One region of the Adlercreutzia sp. CNCM I-6216 genome, then DNA from elsewhere that is predicted to be linked to it. Evidence: riboswitches for the same ligand, from Rfam matches in the RefSeq annotation. Region 1 holds a riboswitch; the other holds the start of a gene.
The links. A riboswitch is a leader RNA that binds a small molecule or an ion and turns the genes downstream of it on or off. The one in region 1 is predicted to bind FMN.
Positions count from the first base shown of each region.

Region 2: it holds a riboswitch for FMN, as region 1 does, so the genes downstream of both, ACYVRU_RS09690 (ECF transporter S component) here and ribD (bifunctional diaminohydroxyphosphoribosylaminopyrimidine deaminase/5-amino-6-(5-phosphoribosylamino)uracil reductase RibD) in region 1, are expected to answer to the same signal.

Region 1 is NZ_CDSBIE010000019.1:18,127-24,577, forward strand. It holds gene ACYVRU_RS11540 (HAD family hydrolase) at 1-55, opposite strand, end outside; gene ribH (6,7-dimethyl-8-ribityllumazine synthase) at 62-529, opposite strand; gene ACYVRU_RS11550 (bifunctional 3,4-dihydroxy-2-butanone-4-phosphate synthase/GTP cyclohydrolase II) at 578-1,813, opposite strand; gene ribE (riboflavin synthase) at 1,828-2,487, opposite strand; gene ribD (bifunctional diaminohydroxyphosphoribosylaminopyrimidine deaminase/5-amino-6-(5-phosphoribosylamino)uracil reductase RibD) at 2,469-3,638, opposite strand; FMN riboswitch at 3,773-3,900, opposite strand; gene ACYVRU_RS11565 (YebC/PmpR family DNA-binding transcriptional regulator) at 4,185-4,985, shown strand; gene ACYVRU_RS11570 (SDR family NAD(P)-dependent oxidoreductase) at 5,195-5,995, shown strand; gene ruvC (crossover junction endodeoxyribonuclease RuvC) at 6,066-6,451, shown strand, end outside.
Region 2 is NZ_CDSBIE010000011.1:17,347-23,797, forward strand. It holds gene ACYVRU_RS09680 (FecCD family ABC transporter permease) at 1-250, shown strand, start outside; gene ACYVRU_RS09685 (ABC transporter ATP-binding protein) at 243-1,139, shown strand; FMN riboswitch at 1,313-1,464, shown strand; gene ACYVRU_RS09690 (ECF transporter S component) at 1,621-2,262, shown strand; gene ACYVRU_RS09695 (energy-coupling factor transporter ATPase) at 2,262-3,098, shown strand; gene ACYVRU_RS09700 (energy-coupling factor transporter ATPase) at 3,074-4,072, shown strand; gene ACYVRU_RS09705 (energy-coupling factor transporter transmembrane component T family protein) at 4,065-4,874, shown strand; gene ACYVRU_RS09710 (pyridoxamine 5'-phosphate oxidase family protein) at 5,046-5,471, shown strand; gene ACYVRU_RS09715 (alanine/glycine:cation symporter family protein) at 5,547-6,451, shown strand, end outside.

The sequences.
Region 1 (6,451 bases):
GATGCATGGAATCGTGGAGCGTGCCATCGTAGTCGAAAAATACCGTGCCGCCCATGGGCCCCTAGCCTTCGATCTCCCGCAGAAGGTTGACCATCTCGATGGCCGACGTGGCGCAGTCGAATCCTTTGTTGCCCGCCTTGGTGCCCGCACGCTCGATTGCCTGCTCGATCGTGTCGGTGGTCACGATGCCGAACATAACGGGCACCCCGCTTTCCAGCGATACGTGGGCGATGCCCTTGGCGGCCTCGTTGCAGACCAGGTCGTAGTGGCTCGTGGCGCCGCGGATGACGGCGCCCAGGCAGATGACGGCGTCATAGCGGCCCGATTGCGCCATCTTCTGCGCGGCAAGCGGCGCCTCGAAAGCGCCGGGTACCCAGGCGATGTCGACGTCCTGCTCGCGCACGTTGTGGCGCAAAAGGCCGTCCATGGCGCCCCCGATCAGCTTGGATGTGATGAACTCGTTGAAGCGGGAGGCCACGATGCCGACCTTGATGTTCTCCGATACCAGCTTCCCTTCAAATACCGTCATGATGATCCTTTCCCAAACGTTGGTTTCCTTAGTCGAGTTGTACAGGCGCTAGGACGCCTGGCGCTCCTCATCGAAGTACAGCAAATGCCCCATCTTCTCCTGCTTGGTGCGCAGATAGAACTCATCGTGGCTGGTCAAAGGCATTTGGATGGGCACGCGTTCGGTGATCTGCAGCCCGAAATCGCCCAATTGGTACACTTTGTCGGGGTTGTTCGTAAGCAGTCGCATGGTCTTTACGCCCAGCTCGTGCAGAATTTGGGCGCCGATGTAGTATTCTCGCAGGTCGCCCGCGAAGCCCAGGGCCAGGTTGGCCTCCAGGGTATCCATGCCGGCATCTTGCAGCTCGTAGGCGCGCAGCTTGTTCACAAGCCCGATGCCGCGCCCTTCCTGGCGCATGTACAGCACCACCCCGCGCCCCTCGGCTTCCACCTGGGCCATCGCTGCAGCCAGCTGCTGGCCGCAATCGCAGCGCAGGCTGCCGAAGGCATCGCCGGTGAGGCACTCGGAATGAACGCGCACCAGCACATCGACGCCGTCTCCGATGTCGCCTTTCACCAGGGCCACGTGGTGCTCGCCGTTCAACTTGTTCACGAAGGCGTGGGCGCGAAACGCCCCGTAGCGCGTGGGCATTGCCGTATCGGCCACTTCCACCACGTGGCATTCGTGCTTCTTGCGGTAGTCCTGGAGCGCTTTGATGGAGATGAACTTCAAATTGAATTGCCGGGCGAGCTCTATCAGCTCGGGTGTGCGCATCATGGTGCCGTCTTCGCGCATGATCTCGCAGCACAGACCGCACTCCTCAAGACCGGCCAGACGCATCAGATCCACTGTGGCCTCGGTGTGGCCGTTGCGCTCCAGCACGCCGTTGGCCTTTGCCATCAGTGGGAACATATGGCCCGGCCGGCGGAAGTCGGACGGGCGGGCGCCGGGCTGCACCACGGCGCGCGCGGTCAGCCCGCGCTCTTGCGCCGAGATGCCCGTTGTGGTGTCGACGTGGTCGATGGACACGGTGAAGGCGGTTTCGTGGTTGTCGGTGTTCTCGGTGACCATTTGGGGAAACGCCAGCTTTTGGCACAGTTCGGCGGACATGGGCATGCAGATGAGCCCCTTGCCGTGTACTGCCATGAAGTTCACGTTCTCGGTGGTGGCGAACTGCGCTGCGCAGATGAAATCGCCTTCGTTCTCGCGGTCGGGGTCGTCGGTGCACAGAATGATCTTGCCCGCGCGCAAATCATCCAGCGCCTCTTCGATCGTGCTGAACTGGAATGACTTGTTCTCTTCCATGGGGTGCTCCTTCGTTAGAATCCATGCGCTGTCAGAAATGCTTGGGTGATACCGCCGCTCTCGACCGTCGCGGATGGAGGGGGGAGGGGGGCGCCGAGGAACCGTTCGACGTACTTCCCGACCATATCGGTTTCGAGGTTCACCTCATCGCCGACGCGCTTGAGGGAAAGGGTCGTCTCGGCCCGGGTGTGGGGGATGATGGACACGGCGAAGTCGGCGTCGGTCAGGCGCGCCACCGTGAGGCTGATGCCGTCGATGGCGATGGATCCCTTCATGATGATGTGGCGCAGGGTGGTCGCATCGGCTCCGATGGTGTACCACACGGCGTTGTCGTCGCGCTGGATGCGGCGAATCGTGCCCACCGCGTCGATGTGCCCCGACACCAAGTGTCCGCCGAATCGCCCGTCGGCCGCCATGGCCCTCTCCAGGTTCACGGGGCTGCCGGCATGCAGGGCGCCGAGGTTGCTGCGTCGCAACGTCTCGTGCATGACATCGGCGCTGAACTGGGTCGCTCCCAGCGAAGTGACGGTGAGGCAGACGCCGTTCACGGCGATGGAGTCGCCCAGCCGAGTTCGCTCGAGCACGGTGCGCGCGTCAATGGACAGAACGGCCGAATGGGCGCCCCGGCGCAGCGTCCTTACGGTGCCGATTTCCTCTACAATGCCGGTGAACATGGTGTCGCCTCGCTTTCGACTGAAGGGGAAACGGCGCATTCTAAGAGCAGATCGGGCCCAAGGGCGGTGACGGTGGGGGAGGAAAGGCGAAGCGCGTCGGCGGGCAGCGCCACGCCCCGACCTGCCACCGGCCCTGGCGCGCTTGCTCCCCCGAAAAGCTTCGGGGCGATATAGGCTTGCACGCGGTTCGCCAGTCCGCCGTCGATGAAGGCGCCGTGCAGCGCAGGGCCGCCTTCGACGAGGATCGAGTCGATGCCCAAGCTGCCCGCGTGATCGAGAAGGGCCGGCAGGTTCACTGCGCCGTTGCCCCCTTCCGCCGGCGGCGACGCCCAGACGGAACATCCGGCCTCGCGCAGGGCGCCTGTGCGCTCGGCGCTCGCCTGCGGCCCCACCGCCACCAGCGTCGGTATCTCTTGGGCTGTCCGCACGAGCAACGCATCCAGGGGCAAGCGCCCTTGGGAGTCGACCACAATGCGCAGCGGCTGCCGCCAGGGGCCGCCTTCCAAGCGGCAGGTAAGCGCGGGGTCATCGGCTAGGGCGGTGCCGATGCCCACCATGATGGCTGCGAACCGGTGCCGGTCGCGATGCACCCGCTCGCGCGCTTCGGGTCCGGTGATCCACCGGGATGCCCCCGTGCGCGTGGCCGCTTTCCCGTCCAGGGTCATGGCGTATTTCAGCACCACCAAGGGGCGCCCGGTGGTAATGAAGTGGAAGAATACCTCGTTGAGGTGCCGGCACCCCTCTTCCAGGACCCCCGTCTCCACTACCGTGCCCGCCTCGCGCAGCTGCGCGCACCCTTGGCCCGCCACCAAAGGGTTCGGGTCAAGGGCGCCCACGACGACGCGGGCAATGCCCGCTTCCAGGATAGCGTCGGTGCAGGGTGGCGTTTTGCCCCAATGGCAGCACGGCTCCAGTGTGACGTACAGGGTGCTTCCGGCGGGGTCTTCGTCGCATGCGGCCAGCGCCTCCCGCTCCGCGTGGGGCTGGCCGCATGCGGTGTGCCAGCCCTCGCCGATGATGCGGCCGTCTTTCACGATAACGGCACCTACGAGTGGGTTTGGGCTGGTCCAGCCAGTCCCTCTCTCGGCAAGCGCCAGCGCACGGGCCATGAAGGCTTCGTCGCGTGCGAGTTGCTCTAACTTCTGGGACATCGCTCACCTCCAACGCATCGCTGCGACCTTCGGGCGCCACTTCCGAAAAGATGAGCGGACGATTGCGAAAAAAACCCTGAAACCAAAAGGTTCCAGGGCTTCTAACTGTCCGATGCGCTCCGCTGGGGAGCACTTCCTATCTTCTTCCATCCAGACTGTAACTGTCGGCTTCGGAATTTCACCGAATCAGCCGCAAGCGCAAGACTTGCGGGTCGTGGGCTGTACCACCGGTGGGGACTTTCACCCCGCCCTGAAGATCATGTTCAATTGTTGATCGATCATAGTGCTTTATGGAAGCCCGCGCAACCCACGAATTGGGAAATCTGTGGATACCGTTGGCGATTGCTCGGGGAGTTGCTCGGGACGTGGCGCTTCTTTCCAGGGGCGCGCCACAGCCGCGTATCCGACAAACCTGGCGATGCGCTCGTTCTCTGCGCGCGGCCCCTTCCGTAGAAAAACCGTGCAGCGCGGCAGCTGGGTTTTCCCGTTCGCGCCCTTGTGGTACCATAAGCCGCTGTTGTATTCGTGTTTCGAAGGGACTTATTCATGTCAGGGCATTCTAAGTGGGCAACCACCAAACATCGCAAGGCCGCGCAGGACGCTAAGCGCTCGGCTCTGTTCTCCAAGCTGGCTCGTAACATCACCGTGGCCGCCAAGGAGGGTGGCGACCCGAACCCCGACAACAACGCGTCGCTGGCCGCCGCCATCGAGAAGGCCAAGGGCTACTCCATGCCCAAGGACAAGATCAAGACCGCCATCGACAAGGCCTTCGGTTCCGGCAAGGACGCCGCCAACTACGAGACCGTCGTCTACGAGGGCTACGGCCCGGCGGGTGTGGCCGTGCTCTGCGAGGCGCTGACCGACAATCGCAACCGCACTGCCGCCGACGTGCGCGCCGCCTTCTCCCATTCCGGCGGCAACCTGGGCACTTCCGGCTCGGTGGCCTTCCAGTTCGACCGCAAGGGCCAGATCATGGTGTCCAAGGAGGTCGAGACCGGCGACAAGAAGAACCCCATCGGCCCGAACGGCGCCGCTGCCGACGAGGAGGAGTTCATGCTCGCCGTGGCCGAGGCCGGCGGCGACGACTACGAGGACGCCGACGAGGAGTGGATCGTCTACACCGCGCCGGGCGATCTCATGGCCGTGGTGAAGGAGCTTGAGGCCCAGGGCATCCAGGTGAAGGGCGCCGAGATGACCATGATCGCCAACACGCCGTCGGCGGTATCGGTGGCCGACGCCAAGAAGGTCATGCGCCTCATCGACAAGCTGGAGGAGCTGGAGGATCTGCAGGCGGTGTACCACACCATGGACATCACCGACGAGATCGCCGAGGCGCTCGACGAGTAGTTTTCGCGAACGTTAAAGCCAATCGCGCTAGGGAAGGCGCCGGGCCGCAGGGCTCGGCGCCTTTTGCCTTTCGGGGACGTAACAGGGCCGCGCAACATTCTGGAAACATAGTCGCGAGGAAATCTGATAGGGTGAAGCTTAGGTAAGCGCGCGATAGGCTCTTTGTGCAGCAGCGAGGGAGTCCCGCGCAGGACGAAAAGGGAGGCTCCATGGGTTTTCTCGAAGGTAAGACCGCCATCATCACCGGTGCTGGGTTCGCGGCGCTCAAGGATGGATCCGCCGGTTCCATCGGTTACGGCATCGCCACGGCCTACGCCAAGGAGGGCGCGAACCTGGTTATCACCGGCCGCAACGTGAAGAAACTCGAGACGGCCAAGGAGAAGCTGGAGGCCGAATACGGTATCCAGGTGCTTTGCGTGGCCGCCGACGTGAATGCCGGGGCCGACAACCAGGCCGTGGTGCAGAACGTCATCGACCAGGCCATCGAGAAGTTCGGCCGCATCGACGTGCTGGTGAACAACGCCCAGGCCTCCGCCTCCGGCGTGACGCTGGCCGACCACACCACCGACCAGTTCGACCTGGCCATCTACTCGGGTCTGTACGCCACCTTCTACTACATGCAGGCGTGCTATCCCTACCTGAAGGAGACCAAGGGCTCGGTCATCAACTTCGCCTCCGGCGCGGGGCTCTTCGGCAACTTAGGCCAGTGCGCCTACGCCGCAGCCAAGGAGGGCATCCGTGGACTCACGCGCGTGGCCGCCACCGAGTGGGGCCCCGACGGCATCAACGTGAACGTGGTGTGCCCGCTGGCCTGGACGGCCGCTCTGGAAAACTTCCAGGAGGCCTACCCCGACGCCTTTACGGCCAACGTGCACATGCCCCCCATGGGCCACTACGGCAACGTGGAGACCGAAATCGGCCGCGTCGTGGTGCAGCTCGCGAGCCCCGACTTCAAGTTCATGAGCGGCGAGACCTTGACGCTCGAAGGCGGCATGGGCTTACGGCCGTAATTCTGCTTGCTTTTCACAAACATATGTTCTAAAATGGCCCCACTCGAATTTGGAAAGTGGGGCTTATCTTTTGGCTGGCAAGACGCGCATCGTGTTGGGGATCGATCCCGGGCTCGCCCATACGGGCTGGGGGATCGTCGAGCAGTGCGGGCCGCGGCTGTCGTGCGTGGCCTATGGGTGCGTGGCCACGCCGGCATCGCAGCCTCTGGCCGAGCGGCTGATGAAGATCCACCACCAGATCGGCGCAGTGGTCGAGCGGTTTCGCCCCGAATGCGTCGGCATCGAGACGGTTTGGTTCGGCCAGAACGTCACGGCCGCCTTCGCCACGGGCCAGGCCCGCGGGGCGGCGCTTGTGGCCTGTGCCGAGGGCGGCCTTGCCGTGGGCGAGTATACCCCGCGCCAGATAAAGCTCGCCGTGGTGGGGGAGGGCTCGGCCGAGAAGGACCAGGTGCAGTA
Region 2 (6,451 bases), on a different contig from region 1:
CTTCGCGGGGCTTATCGGGTTCGTGGGGCTTGTGGTGCCGCACCTGATGCGCTTCTTCGTCGGCCACGACAACCGCTGGGTGGTGCCGGCCTCGGCCTTGGCCGGGGCGGCCTTCGTTGTGGGCTGCGACCTTCTGGCCCGGGTGCTGTTCGCCCCCTACGAGCTGCCCGTGGGCATCCTTCTGGCCTTCATCGGCGGCCCCTTCTTCATCTACCTCATCCTGAAGAACAAAGGAGGCGGCCTTGACTGAATGCGTTATCCGGGGCGAGAGAACGCCGTCGTGTGCGCGTCCCGCCGACGTTGGGGCGCGCTCGCCGGAGTGCGCCATCCGCTACGAGGGCGTCTCGTTCTCCTACAAGCCGGGTGTCCCCTTCATGGAAGGGCTTTCCGCCGCCATCCCCGCCGGCGCGGTGACGAGCATCGTCGGTCCCAACGGCTGCGGGAAATCGACGCTGGTGAAGTTGGCCGCCGGCCTTTTGCGCCCTGTGGCGGGGCGGGTGGAAGTGGCCGGCCACGACACGGGTGAGCTGGCCTCGCGCGAGCGGGCGCATCTGATGGCCGTGCTGGCCCAGAGCTCGCGCGTGCCTCCCATGACCGTGGAGGCCCTGGTGGCCTGCGGCCGCCATCCCCACCTGGCCTGGGGAGGACGCCTCGGCCCCGACGATCGCGCGGCCGTGGAGGCCGCTATGGAACGGGCCGGCGTCGCGCGCTTTCGCAGCCACGACCTGCGCCAGCTCTCCGGCGGCGAGCGCCAGCGGGCCCATGTGGCCCGCACGCTCGCCCAGGACACCGACCTCATCGTGCTGGACGAGCCCACCACCTATCTGGATATCAGCGCCTGCCACGACCTCATGGCCCTCGTGCGCGACCTGAACCGCCGCGAGGGCAAGACCGTCGCCATGGTCATCCACGATCTGGATCTCGCCCTGCGCTACTCCGATTACCTCGTGGTGATGCAGAAGGGGAGGGTCGTCGATGCGGGCCCCACCGACGAGGTGCTCGCCTCGGGCGCCGTCGGCGACGCCTTCTCCATGGACATCTGCCCCCACGACCGCCCGCGTTTTGCAGAACGCGGCGAGGATTTCGAAGGGCGCGCCGAAACCGAGCGCGGCTACGTGCTGTACCCCCGTCGCCGCTGACGGGCGGCGCGAGGCCCCGGGGCCTCGAGGCCCGAGGCCCGGAGGTCCCGAGGCCCCGAGATCCCGAGGCCCGGAGGTCCCGAGGCATCGGCGGCGTCTATCGACCGCCGCGCGCATCCAATGGCCCCAGGGGTTGCGCGCGCGGCGGCCGTCGCCTACAATGTGCCCCGTGAATTCTGTTTCAGGGCGAGGTGGAAATCCTCACTGGCGGTAAGCACGGCGGCGCCTTAGGCGCTCGGCAAGCCCGCGACCCTGTGCGAGAGCGCAGGCTGACCCGGTGAAAGTCCGGGGCCAACGGTTACAGTCCGGATGGAAGAGGCAGACGTTCGCGTTTCTGGCGCCCCGACCGACAGGGCCGATGCAAACGGAAACGCGACATCATGGAAGCCTGTATGAAAGGAATTCATACAGGCTCGTTTTCTTTTTTGCGAGGGGAAGCGGCTCCGGAAGATACGCCTCGCGAAGAGAAAGAAGGTCCATCATGGCCAACAAACCCACGACCCACCCCGCTGTCGGCTCCTCCACGGTGCGCCCGGCCAAGGCGCCCACGGCCCAGAAGACCATGGCGAACACGAACCGCTGGTCCACCCGCGTGCTCGTGACCATCGCGCTCCTGTGCGCCATCTCGGTGCTCCTGTCCTTCGTCGAGTTCCCGCTGCTGCCCGGCGTGGCATGGCTGTCCTACGACGCCTCCATCATGCCCGCGGCGGTCTGCGGCTTCGCCTTTGGCCCGGCGGCGGGTCTCGCCTGCGGCATCATCTCGGTGGTGGCCCACGGCATCCTCTTCGCCGACTTCACCGGCGCCCTCATGAACCTGCTCGTGGTCATCGGCTTCATCCTGCCCTCGGCGCTCGTGTACAAGAAGATTCACACCCTGAAGGGCGCCATCATCGGTCTGGTGCTCGGCATCGTGTTCGCCGTCATCATGGCCGTGCTTGGCAACCTCGTGGTCACCCCGGCATGGCTCGGCGTGCCGCTCGATGCCGTCGTGGCCATGATCGTGCCCATCCTCATCCCGTTCAACCTGTTGAAGGGCCTTTTGAACGCCATCCTGACGCTTATCGTCTACAAGGCCATCTCGAACCTCATCACCCCGAAGAAAGACCAGGTTAAGGGCCGCTAATGAGCACCGATGTCTTCGTCGACTTCCGCGATGCCGCCTTCACCTACGACGGCGAGGCCTTCGTCTTCCGCCACTTGAACCTGACGGTGCCTCAGGGGCAGTTTCTGTGCCTGCTCGGTGGCAACGGCTCGGGGAAGTCCACCCTGGCCAAGCACATCAACGCGCTGCTTCTGCCCGACGAGGGCGAGGTGGTCGTGTTCGGCTGCGACACCCGCGACGCAGAGCAGACCTACTTCATCCGCTCCAACGCCGGGCTCGTCTTCCAGAACCCCGACGACCAGCTGGTGGCGAGCCTCATCGAGAACGACGTCGCCTTCGGCCCGGAGAACCTCGGTATCCCGAACCCCGAGCTGCGCGAGCGGGTGACCCGAGCGCTCGCCGAGGTGGGCCTGCAGGGCTTCGAGGCCCACGAGACCAATGCGCTTTCCGGCGGCCAGAAACAGCGCGTGGCCATCGCCGGGGTGCTCGCTATGGACCCGGCCATCCTCATCCTGGACGAGGCCACGGCCATGCTCGACCCGCGCGGGCGCGCCGGGCTCATGCGCGTTGTGCGCGAGCTGCACGAGCGCGGCATGACCGTCGTGATGATCACCCACTTCATGGAGGAGGCGGCCGCAGCCGATCGCGTGGTGGTGCTCGACGGCGGCGAGGTTCGCATGGACGGCGCCCCGGAAGAGGTGCTCGTGCGCGCCGACGAGCTGCGCTCGCTTTCCCTGGAGGTGCCCTTCGCCTGCCGCCTTTCGCTCGAGCTGCAGGCCGCGGGCGTTCCCGTTTCCACCTGCATCACCGACGACACCCTGAAGGAGGAGCTATGCGCCTTGCGTTCGAAGATGTGAGCTACTCCTACGAGGGCGGCGAGGCGAAGAAGAGGCGCGGCCGCCGCAAGAAGGACGCCGCCCGCCAGGCCGATTGGGGCAACGCGCCCGATGCCGTGTGGGCCCTGCGCGATGTGACCTTCACGGTGGAGCCGGGGGAGTTCTTCGGCGTCGCGGGGCACACCGGCAGCGGAAAATCCACGCTCATCCAGCATATGAACGGGCTCGTGCATCCCACGTGCGGCCGTGTTCTGGCCGATGGGCGCGACTTGGCGGAGAAGGGCGTCGCCACCGAAGTGCGCCGCCAGGTGGGACTCGTGTTCCAGTATCCCGAGAACCAGCTGTTCGCCAACACCGTCTACGACGACGTAGCCTTCGGGCCGCGCAACATGGGGCTTGGCGCCGAGGAGGTCGACCGCCGCGTGCGGGAGGGCCTGGCCCTGGTGGGGCTGTCTTTCGACGAGCTTGCCGAGCGCAGCCCCTTCGATCTGTCCGGTGGCCAGCAGCGCCGCGTGGCCTTCGCCGGCGTGCTCGCCATGGAGCCGGAGGTGCTCGTGCTCGACGAGCCGGTGGCCGGTCTGGATCCGCTTTCCCGCGAGGAGTTCCTGGGGCTCATCCGCGAGCTGCATGCCGGCGGCCGCACCATCGTCATGGTGTCCCATTCCATGGAGGACTTGGCGGCGCTAAGCGACCGCATCCTCGTGCTGTCCGAGGGGCGCGTGTTCCGCCTGGGGACGCCGGCCGAGGTGTTCGCCGACGCGGCGGCGCTGAAGGCCGTGGGCCTGGGGGCTCCGGCGCCGGAGGCCTTCGCCGCTTCCCTGCGCGAGGCCGGTTTCGAGCTGGGGCGCGACCTCTACGACGAGCGCACCCTGGCCGCCGATATCGCCGCCCAACTTGCGGGCACCCCGGTGGCCGCCGCGCCCGATGCGGCGGTCGGCTTCGCGGCGTTGCGGGCTGCCGACGCCGTCATCGAGGGTGGTGGCGACGATGCCTGATCGCGCCATCATCGGCCAGTACTGGCCCGAGGACTCGCTCGTTCACGCCATGGATCCCCGGGTGAAGTTCATCCTGTCCTTCGTGCTCATGGCGGCGGTGTTCTGCGCGGCGACGCCCTTGTCGCTGGCGGTGGCGGCCCTGTTCGTCGTGGGCTTCTACGCCGCGAGCCGCATCCCGCTGCTCCAGGCCATCCGGGCCATCGGCCCCTTGCTCGTGCTCGTAGTGCTGACGGCGCTCCTGAACGTGCTCTTCGTTCAGGGCGGCCACGTGTACTTCGAGTTCGGCATCATCTGCGTCAGCGAGAAGGGCCTGCAGTCGGCCGTCTTCATCGGCTGTCGCCTGCTGCTTCTGCTCATGGGGATGAGCCTGCTCACCCTGACGACCACGACCCTCGACATCACGGCGGCCTTCGAGCGTCTGATGGCACCGCTTTCGCGCATCGGCGTTCCCGCCCACGAGCTGGGCATGATTCTCGGCATCGCGCTGCGCTTCCTGCCGCAGTTCATGACCGAGCTCGGCATCATCTACCGTGCCCAGAAAAGTCGCGGCGCCCACTTTAGCGCGAACCCCTTCCGCGGCGGCATCCAGTCGCTCACAGCTCTGCTCATCCCGCTGTTCACGAGCGCCTTCCGCCATGCCGAGACCCTAAGCGCCGCCATGGAGGCCCGCTGCTACCACGGTGGCGTCGGCACCACGCGCCTCGACCCGCTGCGCCTCACCTGGCGTGACGCCGTCGGCACCGGCGCCCTTGTCCTCATGATCACCGCCGTCATTGCCACCAACTATGTTCCCTTGTCATAAAGAGTTGAGCAGCGGGAGGTCGGAGGCGGTGGTGCCGCGCGCAGTTCATTCAATGGCATGGGTAGAACGATGCGGCCCTCATCGAGCCCTGCCATTGAATGCTGTTTGAGCACGGCACTTCCGCCTCCGACCTCCCGCGGACAAGCCAGAATTTCAAGAAAGGAACCCGAAATGACCGGAAACGAGCTCATCGTCGACTACCTCACGAGCGTCCCCGCCTGGTACCTCGCCACGGTGGAGGATACCCTGGAGGGCGCCCAGCCCCACGTGCGCCCCTTCAGCTTCGCCGCACTGCAGGACGGCGAGATCCAGTTCTGCACCGCCACCACCAAGGACTGCTACCGCGAAATGCAGGCCAATCCCCGCGTGGAGCTGACCGCCTGGAAGCCCGGCCGCGGTTGGGTCATCCTGCGGGGCCGCGCGAACCTGGAAGACCGCGCCAACGCGACCGTGCGCGAGGAGGGCTTCAAACACATGGTCGCCCTCGGCGAGGACTGGGACGATCCGGATGACCCGCGCCTCACCTTCTTCACCATCGATGACGCCGAGGCGTGGCTGTGCGATATCGACGGCTCCTGGAACCCCATCGAGCTGTAGAGGTCTTGCCCATCACTTTGTTGACATTCGGCGCATTGCGCGCGGAAGGCCCCTCGATGCAGTACAATCGCACCCATGATTGAACTTCTCACAACCATCGACTCTATCGTGTGGGGCCCGGTGATGATCGCGCTTTTGCTCGGCACGCACATCTACCTGACCTTCCGCACGGGGTTCATCCAGCGCAAACTGCCGCAGGCCATCCGCATGTCGGTGCGCCGCGACCCGTCGGGCAAGGGAGACATCTCCAGCTTCGGGGCCCTGGCCACGGCGCTCGCCGCCACCATCGGCACCGGCTCCATCGTCGGCGTGGCGACGGCGCTCCTCGCCGGCGGACCCGGCGCCATCTTCTGGATGTGGATCGCGGGCCTCTTCGGCATCGCCACCAAGTACGTCGAGACCTACGCGGCCGTGAAGTACCGCGTTCGCGATAAGTCCGGCGCCATGCTGGGCGGCGCCATGTTCGTGTGGAAGCGCGCCTTCGCGCGGCCGGACGGTAGCGTGCCGTGGTGGGCGACGCTGGGTGCCGTGTCCTTTGCTGCCTTCGCCGTCATCGCCACCATCGGAACGGGCTCGGCGGTGCAGGCGGCGGCCATCTCCGGCATCGTCACCTCGTCGGTGCCCGCCATTCCGGCCGTGGCCGTGGGCGTTGTGATCGTCGTGGCCGTGGCGGCCGTTATCTTCGGCGGCGTGAACTCTATCGCGCGGGTGTGCGAGTGGCTCGTGCCCATCATGGCCGGCGCCTATGCGCTCGGTTGCCTGGTCATCATGGGCATGAACGCCCCGGTGCTCGGCGAGGCCGTCGGGCTTATTCTGGAATGTGCCTTCACCCCGAAGGCGGCTTTCGGCGGCGCGGTGGGTTCCGGCATGGTGATGGCCCTGCAGTTCGGTTGCGCGCGCGGCCTGTTCTCCAACGAGTCGGGACTGGGCACCGCCCCCATTGTGGCGGCGGCGGCCAAGACGAAGAACCCCGCCGACCA